Candidatus Minimicrobia sp. QA0096: one gene and its partner. The protein of the gene in region 2 binds, or shares a complex with, the protein of the main gene of each other region. Links are inferred from orthologs where the notes say so. Each region holds a gene or a part of one and is shown on either strand. Other genes may lie near its edges.

Evidence for each region.
Region 1: the proteins of tsaD (region 2) and tsaE are in contact, whole or in part, in a crystal structure (PDB 6N9A), measured with the Thermotoga maritima proteins. The link is inferred for Candidatus Minimicrobia sp. QA0096 from one-to-one orthologs. Residues at the interface, in WP_004082750.1 of Thermotoga maritima: Cys10, Asp11, Arg49, His50, Leu82, Gly84, Gly135, Gly136, Glu154, Thr155, Leu156, Asp157, Asp158, Ser159, Glu162, Asp165, Lys166, Arg169, Leu170, Tyr175, Lys213, Thr214, Leu217, Tyr218, Gln221, Arg222, Asn324; in WP_004082108.1 of Thermotoga maritima: Leu37, Gly38, Lys46, Lys57, Val59, Lys60, Ser61, Thr63, Phe64, Thr65, Leu66, Met67, Val69, Pro71, Tyr82, Arg83, Leu84, Asp86, Asp88, Phe89, Asp93, Ile128, Asp130, Glu131, Arg134.

The regions. Positions count from the first base shown.
Region 1 is NZ_OZ017288.1:380,782-387,463, forward strand. Bases 1-2,742 are described here. They hold tsaE (tRNA (adenosine(37)-N6)-threonylcarbamoyltransferase complex ATPase subunit type 1 TsaE), read right to left. Parts: upstream 1,730-2,742; coding sequence 1,271-1,729; downstream 1-1,270. Other genes in these bases: rny (ribonuclease Y), read right to left, coding at 1-746; AACH20_RS02055 (tRNA threonylcarbamoyladenosine biosynthesis protein TsaB), read right to left, coding at 900-1,274; AACH20_RS02065 (GspE/PulE family protein), read left to right, coding at 1,790-2,742. Also shown: more of AACH20_RS02065, read left to right, coding at 2,743-3,568; AACH20_RS02070 (type II secretion system F family protein), read left to right, coding at 3,573-4,799; type IV pilus assembly protein PilM, read left to right, coding at 4,857-5,909; AACH20_RS02080 (PilN domain-containing protein), read left to right, coding at 5,902-6,477; AACH20_RS02085 (hypothetical protein), read left to right, coding at 6,474-6,682. UniProt on the Escherichia coli protein: Required for the formation of a threonylcarbamoyl group on adenosine at position 37 (t(6)A37) in tRNAs that read codons beginning with adenine.
Region 2 is NZ_OZ017288.1:532,752-539,654, forward strand. The notes cover bases 2,374-5,336. They hold tsaD (tRNA (adenosine(37)-N6)-threonylcarbamoyltransferase complex transferase subunit TsaD), read right to left. Parts: upstream 4,409-5,336; coding sequence 3,338-4,408; downstream 2,374-3,337. Other genes in these bases: AACH20_RS02880 (lipid II:glycine glycyltransferase FemX), read right to left, coding at 2,393-3,319; AACH20_RS02890 (UDP-N-acetylmuramoyl-L-alanyl-D-glutamate--2,6-diaminopimelate ligase), read left to right, coding at 4,441-5,336. Outside these bases: AACH20_RS02875 (valine--tRNA ligase), read right to left, coding at 1-2,230; more of AACH20_RS02890, read left to right, coding at 5,337-5,766; AACH20_RS02895 (UDP-N-acetylmuramoyl-tripeptide--D-alanyl-D-alanine ligase), read right to left, coding at 5,723-6,903.

The DNA of each region.
Region 1 (6,682 bases), 150 kb from region 2 along the record:
AGCATCTCAAGACTAAGACGAGCCACTTGTCGACGAACAGGATCAAAACTCGACAAAATAATCATGCCAGGTGTGTCGTCAACTAAAATATCGACGCCAGTTTCGCGCTGGAGCGCCTGAATATTACGCCCTTCCTTGCCAATAATTCGACCCTTCATCTCGTCATCAGTCAGTTTGACTGCAGTCACCGTGCGCTCAGCGGTAACTTCACTGCTCATTCGTTCCATTGCAGTCACCAAAATCATTTGCGCCCGTTCTTCAGCGTCATCCATTGCATCATGTTGTAGTTTCGACACCAAACCGACCAAGTCTTGCTTAATGTCACGCTCAGTCATCTGCATTAACTTGTCAGCAGCGTCTTTTTTCTTCAATCCAGCGATTTTTTCCAATTTCTCTTGCTGTCTGGAGCGGATGTCACGAATTTCATTTTTAAGATTATCAACTTCATCCTCATGCGCGCGCAATTTTTCTGCTCGTCGATCAAGCTCTTCCAGCTTATTATCCAGGGTCTTCTCGCGATCCGCCAAACGATTTTCGGTCTTTTGCCACTCCTTGCGACGTTCATTTTCAATCTTAAGCGCCTCATCCTTAGCCTTAAGGACGATGTCGCTCGCCTTAGTTTTCGCATCTGCCAGATCTCGCTCAATCTGATTTTTACCGTTAATTTGGCGAGTTCTCTGATATCCAACAAGACCAGCAGCACCCGCGCCAGCTCCAACAGCCGCAGCAATAATTACTTCTATCATTATCATTCCTTTCCGATCAGCCGCCCCTGAGTGTTCGCCTCAAGGAAAAATATCAACAGCCAATCAACTTCAAACTATCTAATTCGGCGAATCAAAAATCACAAACCGCCGTAATTTAATTATACACGGTTTTGACGGTTTGGGCGATAAAAATTATTTTCGCGGCGCAGTGATATTCGCAGCAGCACCGTACTCTGGCATAACAATTTTTTCATTCTCGCCAGAATGCAATTTACCCAAAGCCAAATCACGCCAATTGTCACCCATCGCACTAACAATAGGGATATTCAAGCTGTCCGCCAAGGTATTCACAACCGTCAAACCAATTCTCAGTCCCGTAAAACTTCCTGGTCCTTTCATCACGCCAATGCCGCTTATCAGATGCAAATCGCCAGTCTTTTCTTCCAAAAATTTCAACAAATTCCGCGCCAACGTTCGCTCAGCTTCCCATTCAAAATCCTGACGATTTTCTCCATTGACTATTGTCAAAAAACATGTTGATGTTGAAGTGTCCAATAAAATTATCACGCCATATTCTCCTTTATTTTTCCCAAAAGTTCATCAGATTTTTTGCCGCCAGGATAAAATTCCACAAGTCGCCCTTCTTCGCTGATCGCAGTAATTTTTATCACCAACCGATCGCTCGGCAATGCATCATCGACAGCACCAGCCCATTCAACTACAACAACCGAATTAGAATCCGCCACTTCACGAATCTCTTCGCTCATAATTCCAGCATTTCCCAATCTATAAAAATCGTAATGCGCCAAACTCAGACCGCGAGGCGAATCGTACACGCGCGAAATTGTGAATGTTGGACTCTGAACCGGCTCGTTGATCTCTAAAGCTTGCGCAATTCCCTTCGTCAACGTGGTTTTCCCCGCGCCAATATCACCGACCAATTCCAGAACCTCCCCACCAGAAACAGCCCGGCCAATTGCCGCGCCCAATTCTCGCATTTTCTCTTCACCAGAAATATTCACTCTTTTATTATACTATGCTAGCTTTTTTTTGGCGATGATAGTACAATAACCATAAGAGTTATGCGTGTTTCAGACCAGACAATTGAGAGCATTCTGGAACAAGGTGGGGTTGTTGATGAGCCGCAGCTTGCTGATTTGAAATTGATAGCTGAACGGTCAAAGCAAACATTGCAAGAAACCGCTATTGAACAAAAAGTCATTTCTGAGGAAGATTTGACAAAGTTGATCGGCGATTATATCGGTGTACCTTTCGTGCGAATTGAGCCAAAGGATATTCCCGAAGATATATTGAAACGAATTCCCGAACATATCGCACGCCAGTATAATGTTGTGCTTTTTGAGAAAAACGAGGACGACAGCCTGTCGCTTGCGATGGAAGACCCAGATGACGTACAGGCGCTGAACTTCATCCAAAAAGAAATTGGCTACAACACTAAGGTTTTCCTAGCGACAAAAAGCAACATTTTAGACTGTTTGGAAAATTATCGCGGCAATATTAACGCCGAGCTTGACGAAGTTATTGCGGTGCAAAAAGACGCGTCTGCCGAAGACCAAAATGTTAGTCAAGACGATTTTGCGGAAAATTCACCAATTGCCCAAACTGTTAATTTACTACTGGAATATGCCATAAAATCCAACGCTTCTGACATTCACATTGAGCCACGCGAAGATTACGTTCAGGTTCGTTATCGAATTGACGGTGTTTTGAAGGAAGTTAACAAATTGCCACGAAACGTTCACGGCGCTTTAGTGAGCCGCATTAAAATTCTCTCCAATCTGAAAATTGACGAACGCCGCGTACCACAGGACGGCCGATTTAAGATAAAAGTTTCAGGAAAACAATACGCGCTTCGTGTTTCGACATTGCCAATCGCTGACGGCGAAAAAGTAGTTATGCGTATTTTGGACGAATCGAACCAGGCTGTTAAACTGGATCAGCTTGGCTATTGGGGTCTGTCGCTCGCAACCGTAAAAGACGCAATGGCTCAGCCGAACGGAATGATTCTGGTGACTGGACCGACTGGATCGGGAAAATCGACCAGTTTGTTTAGCGTCTTGTCGGAGCTTAATACTCCAGATGTCAATATTTCCACAATTGAAGACCCAGTAGAATATAAAATCCCAGGGGTCAATCAAACCCAGACCAACGCCAAAGCTGGGATGACTTTCGCTTCAGGGCTAAGGGCGCTACTTCGCCAAGACCCAAATATCATCATGGTCGGAGAAATTCGCGACGGCGAAACCGCAAACCTTGGTGTTCAAGCGGCGCTAACTGGACACCTGGTATTCTCCACTCTACACACAAATAACGCCGCAACATGTTTGCCGCGTCTGCTGGATATGGGAATTGAGCCATTCTTGATCGCTTCAACCGTGAAGGCGGTGATTGGACAGCGCCTAGTTAGGCGCCTGTGTATGAATTGTCGCCAAGAATACACTCCAAACGAAGAAGAAATAAAGTATATCACCGAGATGTTTAAGATAAACACCGAGTCGATTAAAAAAATTCACAATCTCGAAGAACAGGCTTTTGAGGATAAAATTGGCGGCGACACGCCTATGGGGTCAACCGATTCAGGAATTGAACGATTATGGAGGCCGAACCCAGAAGGCTGCGATAAGTGTGGACATAATGGATTCAAGGGTCGCGTTGGCATTTACGAGGTTCTTGGTATCTCCATCCCTATCCAAAAAATGATTACCGCCAACGCCACCAGCAACGATATTCAAGATCAAGCGATTTCCGAAGGCATGGTGACAATGCAGATGGACGGACTTATTAAATCACTGCGCGGGATCACCACCGTGGACGAAGTTTTGAGGGCAACAAGGGAGTAACATTATGCCAATTTTTGAATATTTGCTTGTCAATAAAAAGAAAGAGACCGTCTCTTCAACGATTGAAGCGGCCGACAAACTATCTGCCATTAACAATTTGAGGTCACGCGGACAATTAATAAAAATTGAAGAAAAAGGCGCAAAAAAAGAGCTTAGTTTTTCTTTCGGCAAGAAAAAGAAAGGTGCCAAGACTGAAGAATTGGTGATGTTTACTCGTCAATTAAGCGCCATGGTTTCAGCCGGCGTTCCTATTCTTCGCTCCCTTAACTCTATGGCAAAACACGCCGAAAGCGCCAATTTCCGAGACACGATCAACGCTGTTATTAAAGACATTGAAGGTGGTATGTCTTTCGCGGATGCCCTGAGCAAACACCCAGAAACCTTCAATGATATTTACGTGAATATGGTTGCTGCGGGTGAAACTGGAGGTATTTTGGACGATATCTTAAAACGTCTAGCTTTACAACAAGAAAAAAACTCATCCATGAAGAAAAAAATTAAAGGCGCCATGACATATCCGATCGTACTTTTAATTATTACGATTATTGCCTTCTTTATCCTGATGATTTTCATTATTCCAGTTATCGGTAAAACCATTAAAGACATGGGCGGACCTGACGCCAAATTGCCACTTCTTACTGAGATTATGCTCGGAATTAGCGATTTCGTAGTGTCGTTTTGGTATATAATCATTCCAATATTTGTCGGAAGCATTTGGCTATTGATTCGCTACATTAAAACCCCAAAAGGTCGCGTCAAATTTCACAATATCATCATCAAAGTTCCAGCTGTCGGTCCAATTGTTAAGAAGGTGGCAATCGCTCGCTTTACTCGAACCTTCTCCGCCCTTATCGGTGCGGGCGTGGCTGTGCTTGAAGCGCTGGACGTAACTTCGCGTGCCGTCGGAAATGTCGCTTACGAAAAGTCCCTAAAAGAAGCCACCAAGCGAGTCCAAAACGGTGAAGTCTTGTCAAAAATTATTGCCGAACGAGATGATTTATATCCGCCAATCGTAGCACAGATGTTGTCCGTTGGTGAAGAAACCGGACAAACAGACAAAGTTCTGATTAAAGTTGCCGACTTTTATGAGGAAGAAGTTGACACTGCGATTGACGGCGTTAGTTCTATCATTGAGCCAGTAATGATCGTTGCTATGGGTGTTGTTATTGCCCTAGTGGCGGTTAGTGTTATGGGCCCAATTACAAGTATGGCAGGTCAAGTTAAGGAATAATGGTTTTTCAAAAAAGCTTATGTTATAATACCGATATATAGGTGGGAAAATAATAACGTGTCGAGCATATTTTATAGAAAAAAACCAATTATCGGCCTAGATATCAGCCGAACAAGCATAAAAGTAATGTCGATTGATAGAAATCGGATGCTGGTTCATGGATATGGATCGATTAACCTTGATTCTCAAAAAAGCGACGGAAATTCTACAGACAACACTGAATATTTAGCGCAGAATATCAAAACGTTATTGAAGAAAAACGTCGTAGGACAAATTAATAGCAACCGCGTGGCGCTAGGCATACCGACCAACCGAACATTTTCGCGGACATTCAGCTTACCTGTGAAAGAAGAAAGCAATATTCGCAGTGCGGTAAATTTGGAAGCCGAACAATACATTCCAGCTCCGTTAGATTCTCTTTATTTGGACTATCGAATCATCAATCGTACGAAAGATGAGCTTAGTGTGCTAATGTGTGCTGCACCGAAGAAAATGATCGACAGCATGTTAGACGCCACAAAACAATGTGGTCTGGAAGTTGCAATAATTGAGCCGAACATCAGCGCAATCGCTAGACTTCTGAAGCGCACAGAAGAAGGAATACTTCCTACTATTATTGTCGATATAGGCACATCAACTACAGATATTGCAATTCTAGATTCCGATATACGTGTGACGGGCGGCTTAAATGTTGGCGGCTATTCACTCACCTTAAATTTAGCTAAAAAAATGAACGTACCAATTGAAACAGCTCATCAATTTAAGGTATTAAACGGATTAAATCCCGGCCCAAGGCAAGCCAGAATCGCAGGAGCCTTGCACCCAAGTTTGGAAAAAATGACCAATGAAGTTAAGCGCGTTATGCGATATTACACAGACCGCTTCCCTGATGAGAAAAAAATCGAGCAAATTCTCATAGTCGGCGGCGGCGGTAATTTACCAGGAATTGGTGATTTTTTCACAAACGAGTTATTAATGCCAGCACGCGTGGCAAGTCCGTGGCAAATGCTGAATTTCGATGGACTAGAGCAGCCGGCAAAACAGCTTCGCTCCCAGCTATCACCAGTCGCGGGACTAGCCTTAATCAAGCAGGAGGATATTTATGATTAACCTCCTCCCTCCTCAAGAAAAAAAGCAAATCAGCGCCGGGCGAGTAAATGTCATCTTAAGGCGGTACTGTATCATATCATTGATATTTGCAGGTTTACTATTCTTAACTATTGGCGGATTTTATCTATTCTTAGAAAATAGCCGCACCTCAGCTCAAGCCAACATCGACGAAGGAAACGCTAAGCTTGCTCAATACCAATCGACACAAAAAGAAGTTAGCGAGTTTAAGAAAGACCTCGACTCGGCTAAGGCGATAATTAGCAACGAGGCTCATTACTCTACAATTATCCCAAAAATTGCACAGTACATCCCATCAGGTATGGTTTTGGACTCTCTGACGCTAGACACTTCAGCGTTAGATAAACCATTGTCATTAACAGCTCTTGGAAAAAATAAGGATGACGCTATTCGAATAAAAACCAGCTTAGAAAAGTCAGAAATATTTAGTGACGTTCACTTGGAGACTGTTGTTTATAGCGATGGAAGCCAATCGTCAGACAAGCCTGCGGATTATCCAATCACTATAACAATTAGCGTTACACCAAAGCCAGAGGTCTTAAAACAATGAAAAAAGTTCTAAATGCCAGTATTGCGCGAATTGTCCTGTCGTTACTATTGCTCATAATATTATCAGCAATGGTGGGACTAGTTATTTTCGCCTATTCATTCTTAAGTAAAACATCAGAAGAAGTTGGAAAAATGCAAACAGAAGCAATTGCAGTTGATGCAAAAATACAAAGTTTGCTAGCGTCAAAATCTCAGCTCGACCGCAA
Region 2 (6,903 bases):
CAGCGATAAGATTGTCGTTGCCGTATAACAATCGATATTTCTTATTCCCTGGCAGTTCAGCAATCACCCAGCGACCTTCGGCAACCAAGAGCTTAAGTTGCTCGAATTGTTCGGCAGCAATCGGATCGAACTTTTCTGAAGTTGGCCAAGCTTCACGCATCAAAATGCCGTCGGTGTAATTGAGCGTTTGCCAAATCGTTTCCGTAACAAATGGCGCAAATGGATGAGCGATTTTCAAAGAAGTTGCCAAAACCCAAGATAATAATGGACGATTGATCGCGGTTTTAGACGATTCAATGTACCAGTCGGCCACGTCGTCCCAGATGGTGTGATAAACAGTTTCTGATGCCTCTGAGAAGCGATATTGCTCTAATCGAACGGCGATGTTGTTGGCGGCGTCGTTCAATTGGCGAATAATCCAGTGATCAGCCGGAGTTTGTGGTTCTAAGTCGACAATTTGGTGATTATCGCCAATTTGCGCTTCAACAAACCTGGCAATATTCCATAGCTTATTGCAGAAGTTGCGAGCAGCGATAACAGAGCCGCGGTTAAAGGCCTGACTTTGAGCCGGCGCCCGTCCAGCGATAATTCCCATACGTGTGGCGTCAGATCCAAATTCCGCAACCAATTCCATTGGATTAATGACGTTGCCCTTAGACTTAGACATTTTTTGGTTATGTTCGTCATTAACCATTCCGTGTAGATAAACTTCTTTGAACGGCAACTTCCCTGTTCGGTACAGACTAAGCATAATCATTCGAGAAACCCATGCGCGCATAATATCCATACCAGTTTCCATCATGTCGGTCGGGAAATAATTGGCTAAATCGCCGCCATCCAAGTAGTCTGTAACAATATATGGCCATTGTCCAGATGAGAACCAGGTGTCAAAGGTATCCTCTTCCCTAATATATGTTGTGCCATTTACAACAATACTCTGTTCGTTGGTGCGAGTGTCGAATATCCAATCCTTAGGGTCGTTTTCATTTACAAACGCAGGAATTGGTATTCCCCATGGAATCTGTCGTGAAATATTCCAGTCTTTCAATTGCTCAAAATATGCGATAAGCTCTTTGCGCTTGGATGCTGGATAAAAAGTGATTTCTTCTTTTTTGAGTGCATCAATTGCTGGCTGTGCGAGTGATTGTGTTTTAATAAACCACTGCTCTTTAATCATTGGCTCAATTACGCTGCCACACTTATAACAATGTCCAACGGCGTGTTCAATTTCAGTCTCACCGCGGCGTAGCTCCAGTGCCTCCAGTGCCTCCAAAACTCGAGCGCGAGCTTCTACTGGTGTTAATCCTAAGAACTGCGCTGGCACGTTTATCATCTTCCCTTCTGGGCTGATAATTGACTCTATAGGTAAATCATGACGTTTTGCAATTTCAAAGTCGTTCGGGTCGTGCGCTGGCGTAATCTTAACCGCACCGGTACCATAGCTCATGTCGACGTATTCGTCCGCGATGATAGGAATTTCCTTATCGACAATCGGCAGTAAAATGCGAGTTCCAATCAATTTTTTGTATCGCTCATCATCTGGATGAACTGCCACAGCGACGTCGCCAAGCATAGTTTCTGGGCGCGTAGTAGCAATGATAATTTCGCCAATTTTATCTAATGTCGGGTAAGCTATTTTCCACAACTTCCCTTTCTCATTCTTATGTTCTACCTCGATGTCGGCAAAGCTGGTTTGGTGTTCGGTACAATAATTGACAATTCGCTCACCTCTGTAAACCAAATTGTCATCCCACATTTTCTTAAATGTGTCGTATACGGTGTTGATAACTTTGTCGTCCAGAGTGAATGTCAAATGCTTCCATGACGCACTAACACCTAACGCGCGCAATTGCAGCTCCATATTGCCGCGTTTTTCTTGTACAAAATTCCAAACTTGACTATACAATTGGTCACGTGAAAAATCGAAGCGACTCTTCCCTTGCTTTGTTAATTCTCTTTCATACACAACCCAAGTTTCAAACCCAGCATGGTCGGCGCCTGGAATAAATACGGCGTCGTCACCCTTCATTCGGTGATAGCGAATCAGAATATCCTTCAGATTCATATCGAGTGCGTGCCCAATGTGAAGGTTACCGTTCGCGTTAGGTGGCGGCATAATGATTGAATATGGCTTGCCTACCCCTGTTGGTTCTAATGCGCCGCTGGTTTCCCATAGGGCGTAAATGTTTGGTTCGTAATCGTTTGGTATGTATTGTTTAGCTAGCTGCATAAGTTATTCCATGGTTTTTTCATGTGAAAAAATACAAAAGAAAACAAAGTAGCTTTTCACGTGCAAAAGCCCTTAAATATGTAATCCTCTAATTTCTCCACATGTTTATATTACATCTTAATTATATCACAAATTTATGCGGTGCGATGGATGAAATTAAGGTTATTTTCTAATCGTTTGATACGCTCGATATAGCCAATATTGAAGTGGCTTTAGGGGAAGTTCCCAGGTTGACCCAGAATAGATATCTTCGCCGCCGAACGATCGCTTAAACTTTGTAAAGCCAGCCCATGGGTGATTTTTTGGTGCGTTTTCAGGAGCAATTCCGTATAAATCGACTTTCTCCATTTGACAATGTTTTGCATCGATTATCGCTTCGGTGAGCAGGGCAGTTCCAGCGTTAAGCTTGCGATATTCTGGCGTAGAATTTGCTGCCGCATGTGCATAAATTCGAGTTGTTTTTGAGTCGAAAAATAGGGCAGTAGCAATTACTTTATTGTCATATGTTGCGTACCAAAAAGAAGCATCTTTGGATGGAAGTAGAGAACCAGCTTGCTTATGAAAATATGAATCTGGGTGCGGCGACATGCCGGTTCTTTTGGCAACTTCGTGTATCAATTCTAAGAAATATTTAATATCGTCTGGGTTTTGAGATTGATGAATAGTTACGCCTTTTTTGTGATAATTCCTATAACAATTCCTTACAGGTTGCGCCATGTTTGCTATGATTTCTTCCTCTGGCTGCTGGAGATTGATAATGTGCGTATGTTCTGGCTGTAAATGAACGTAAGTGGCTTTTTTCCAATTCTCATCAGATAACACCTTAGAAAAGGTAGGTTTAATTGGTCCGATTCTAAGGAAAGTTACGCCAAGTTTTTTACCGAGCTCTGCTAGGTCTTTTAGCGCCAATCGTAATACTTCTTCGTTAATAGCGGTTGGACCGAAGGGGCAATATAAGCGAGAATTGCCTGTGCCGCGCTCTAATATTGCGAAATATTCCCATCCTTCACCTCTGTTGTGAAAGACTTTTCGACCGAGCGATTGTTGAAATTTTTCCCAGGCTGATGATTGTAGAAAATGTTGATTCATGTTGTAATCCTCACAACGTTATATTGCTGTCATTGATAAACTTGGCTGAACTTCCAGATCGTATGGATCTGTAGGCTCGTCAATTTGAGATCTGAAATAACCAAGGGTAGCAATCATCGCGGCGTTATCTGTACAGAGTTGGATAGGGGCGTATTCGATGTCAATTGGCAGGGCTTCACGTAATTGACGACGCAACTCTTGGTTAGCTGCGACTCCGCCAGCGATCACAACGGAGGCTGGCTGGAAATTGTCAAACGCCTTCTTGGTTTTATTTACGAGCGTTTTTATGGCTGTATACTGGAAACTTGCCGCCATATTACGTCGTAATTCGTCATCTACGAGCGCTGGAAGCTCATGGGAGGGAAAAGTGAAGTCTTTACCGACTTCGTGCTGAACGGCTCTCAAAACGGCTGTCTTAAGCCCAGAGAAGGAGAAATCGTATTCGCCGGATAATTTGGCAATAGGTAAATGGAACGTGTGCGGATCGCCAAGTTCGGCGGCTTTGGCGATGGCTGGGCCGCCAGGATACGGCAAACCGATGATTTTAGCAACTTTATCAAACGCTTCGCCAACCGCGTCGTCTTGAGTTTGACCTATGAGCTGATAATCTCCGTGATTTTTAAATAGGACAAGTTGTGAATGCCCGCCTGAAACGATCAACGAAAGCATAGGGAATGACGGCTGCTGTTTCGGCAATGTTAGAGATAAATTGTCGGATTGCTTATTGATAAAATTGGCGTACACGTGAGCTTCTACGTGATGAATCTTAAAGAGCGGCTTATTATGGATAATAGCGAGAGTTCTAGCGGCGAGAGTGCCGATTAATAGCGAGCCAATAAGCCCCGGCGCGTAAGTAACGGCGATGGCGTCAATATCATCCCAAGTACAATTTGCGTCAGACAAAGCTTTTTTAATGACGGGATTTACAACTTCCAAATGACTACGCGCGGCAATTTCTGGAATAACTCCGCCGTATTCTGCATGAATATCAATTTGAGAATTGACGACATTTGAAAGCAAGCGTTCGCCATCTTCAACGATTGACGCCGCTGTTTCGTCGCAACTGGATTCAATTCCCAAAATCCTCATTTGCTTTTATTATAGCAAATATAAGTGGTAAAATGGGTATTATGAAAAACGAGTTGGTAAAAATTGCTAGAAAAACGCTACCTCAAGGAGCTTTGGAAAAAACCGAAAACGCCTATAGAGTTGCGCGCACGAAGATGATTAGCCTAAGATATGGCAATCCAGCTCGTGGCTTGAGAATTATTGCAGTAACAGGGACGAACGGGAAAACTACGACTGCTTGTTATATCAATGAGATCTTGAAAGAAGCTGGTTTTAAGACTGCATTATTTACGACGGCGGTGATTGAAATTGCTGGCAAGGAAAAGATAAATGATTTGAATGCGACAGTTCCGACTGTAGCGAGGCTATTCAGCTTTTTCCAGACAGCTCAGCGTGAAGGCGTGGAATATGTGATTTTAGAGGCAACAAGTCACGCTTTATCACAGCATAAGTTTGACGGCGTGCCAATTGAAGCGGCGGTGATGACTAATTTGACTCAAGACCATTTGGATTATCACAAGACGATGGAAGCTTACGCGGCGGCTAAGGCTAAGTTGTTTGAGAAAAAACCGAAATATATCGTGCTGAATCGCGATGACGAGTGGTTTGAATATTTTGATAAGTTTACGGCTTCTGGCGAGAAAATGACTTACGGAACGAATCCGGAAGCTGAAGCTCACTTGACGCACGTTAAGTTATATAAAAAGGGAACAGAGGCGAGTCTGCTGATTGATCATCAAACTCATTTGGAGTTGGCGACTAATTTGCCTGGCGAATTTAACGTGATGAATATGTCGGCTGCGGTGTCGTTGGCATATTTGTTGGGGATAAAGTTGGAAGATATCCAAGAGGGCGTGGCGAATTTGGAAGCGATTCCTGGACGATTCGAGCGAGTAGAAAATAAGATTGGAATTGATATTATTGTGGATTATGCTCACACGCCAGACGCGTTGGAAAAATTGCTAAAAACCACTCATAAAATTACCAAGGGGCGATTAACTTTGGTGTTTGGTGCGTGTGGTGACAGAGATAAGACAAAGCGACCGATTATGGGCGAGCTGGCGGCTAATTTGGCAGATAGGATTTTTCTAACTGACGAGGAAAGCTATAACGAAAATCCAGATGAAATTCGGGCAATGATTCGTCAGGGAATTGAGCGAACGAAAAAGGCTCATAAAATGACGGAAATTGCTGATCGAAAACAGGCGATTTATCAAGCTCTGAGGTCGGCTGTTCGTGGCGATACGGTTCTGATTACGGGTATGGGTCATGAGCAGTACCGAATTGTGAATGGCAAGCGAATTCCGTGGAACGACAAGAAAGTCGTTCAGGAAATTATTTCTGAGATTGAGAAAAAGAGTCGTAAAATTTCGCTTTAATCTGTTTCCAGCTTTGTGATTGGCGAACTAATTTTTCTACATCGCTTGGGTCGAGCAGCAATTCTTTCACGGCGTCTTCAAGGTAAATGCCGCCCTGTGAGCCTTTGAATAGAATTGTCGTATCTTTAATGTCGCTATTTTTCAGGAATTCTCCAGCTTCAAGCGCCGTGTCAAAAGAAATTACTTTACAGCCATTTTTTTCAGCGATTGGCGCGAGGTGTTTCTTAGCCATTTTACCGACAGTGATGAGCGATTCTAGCTGTTTAGGGTCGCAAATTTCACCGATTTTTTTATGCTCCGATTCGGATGTTTCGCCCAGTTCATTCATATCTCCCAATACGGCAATCTTGTGATCGGCGGAGATGGAATAGAGTGTTTTTAGCGAATTTTCCATGGCAATAGGGCTGGCGTTGTAAGTGTCGTCCAGTAATGTGCAACCGCGTATGCCACGTAAAATATTCATTCTGCCTGAAACTGGTCTGATTTTTGTTAAAGCCGATGCAACTTCTTCAATATTCATTCCGCAAGCCAATCCCGCCGCCGCCGCGCCAGTGATTGAGCGGATGTTGTGTTTGCCCAATACAGAAATATTTATATCCTGAGAAGTTTTTTCGGAGTGTCTTAAATTGACAATACAGCCAGTATCTGTAGTCTTTTTAATTTCCAGGAAAACATCAGCGGATCCATCGCCGTAACTTACGCGATTTCCAACTATGAGATTATGATATTTTTCATCGATATCGTGAAGGTTGAAGATGGTTTTTTTAGCGACCTGGCTAATGGACAGTTCCTCATGAGCTACCGTATCCATATTTTTGAAAAACTCCATATGTTCAGGTGCAACAGAGGTAATTATGGCAATGTCGGGCTGGATATAGCGCATAAAAGTAGCCATTTCACCAGGGCAATCAATACCACATTCTTGAATAATTATATCTGGAGATTCGGGGTTTTTTATGCTGGCGTGTGCTGCGGAGAAGACTTTTAGCCAGGCTAGGGGAGATTTGGCGTTTTTTGGCCCGTCTACGCCTAAGATTTCCAGCGGCGCACTTAAGGTTGTGTTCAAATTGCCACGACTATGGCGCACGGTGAATTTTTCTGATAGAACAGTGGCGGTTGCTGATTTTACGCTAGTTT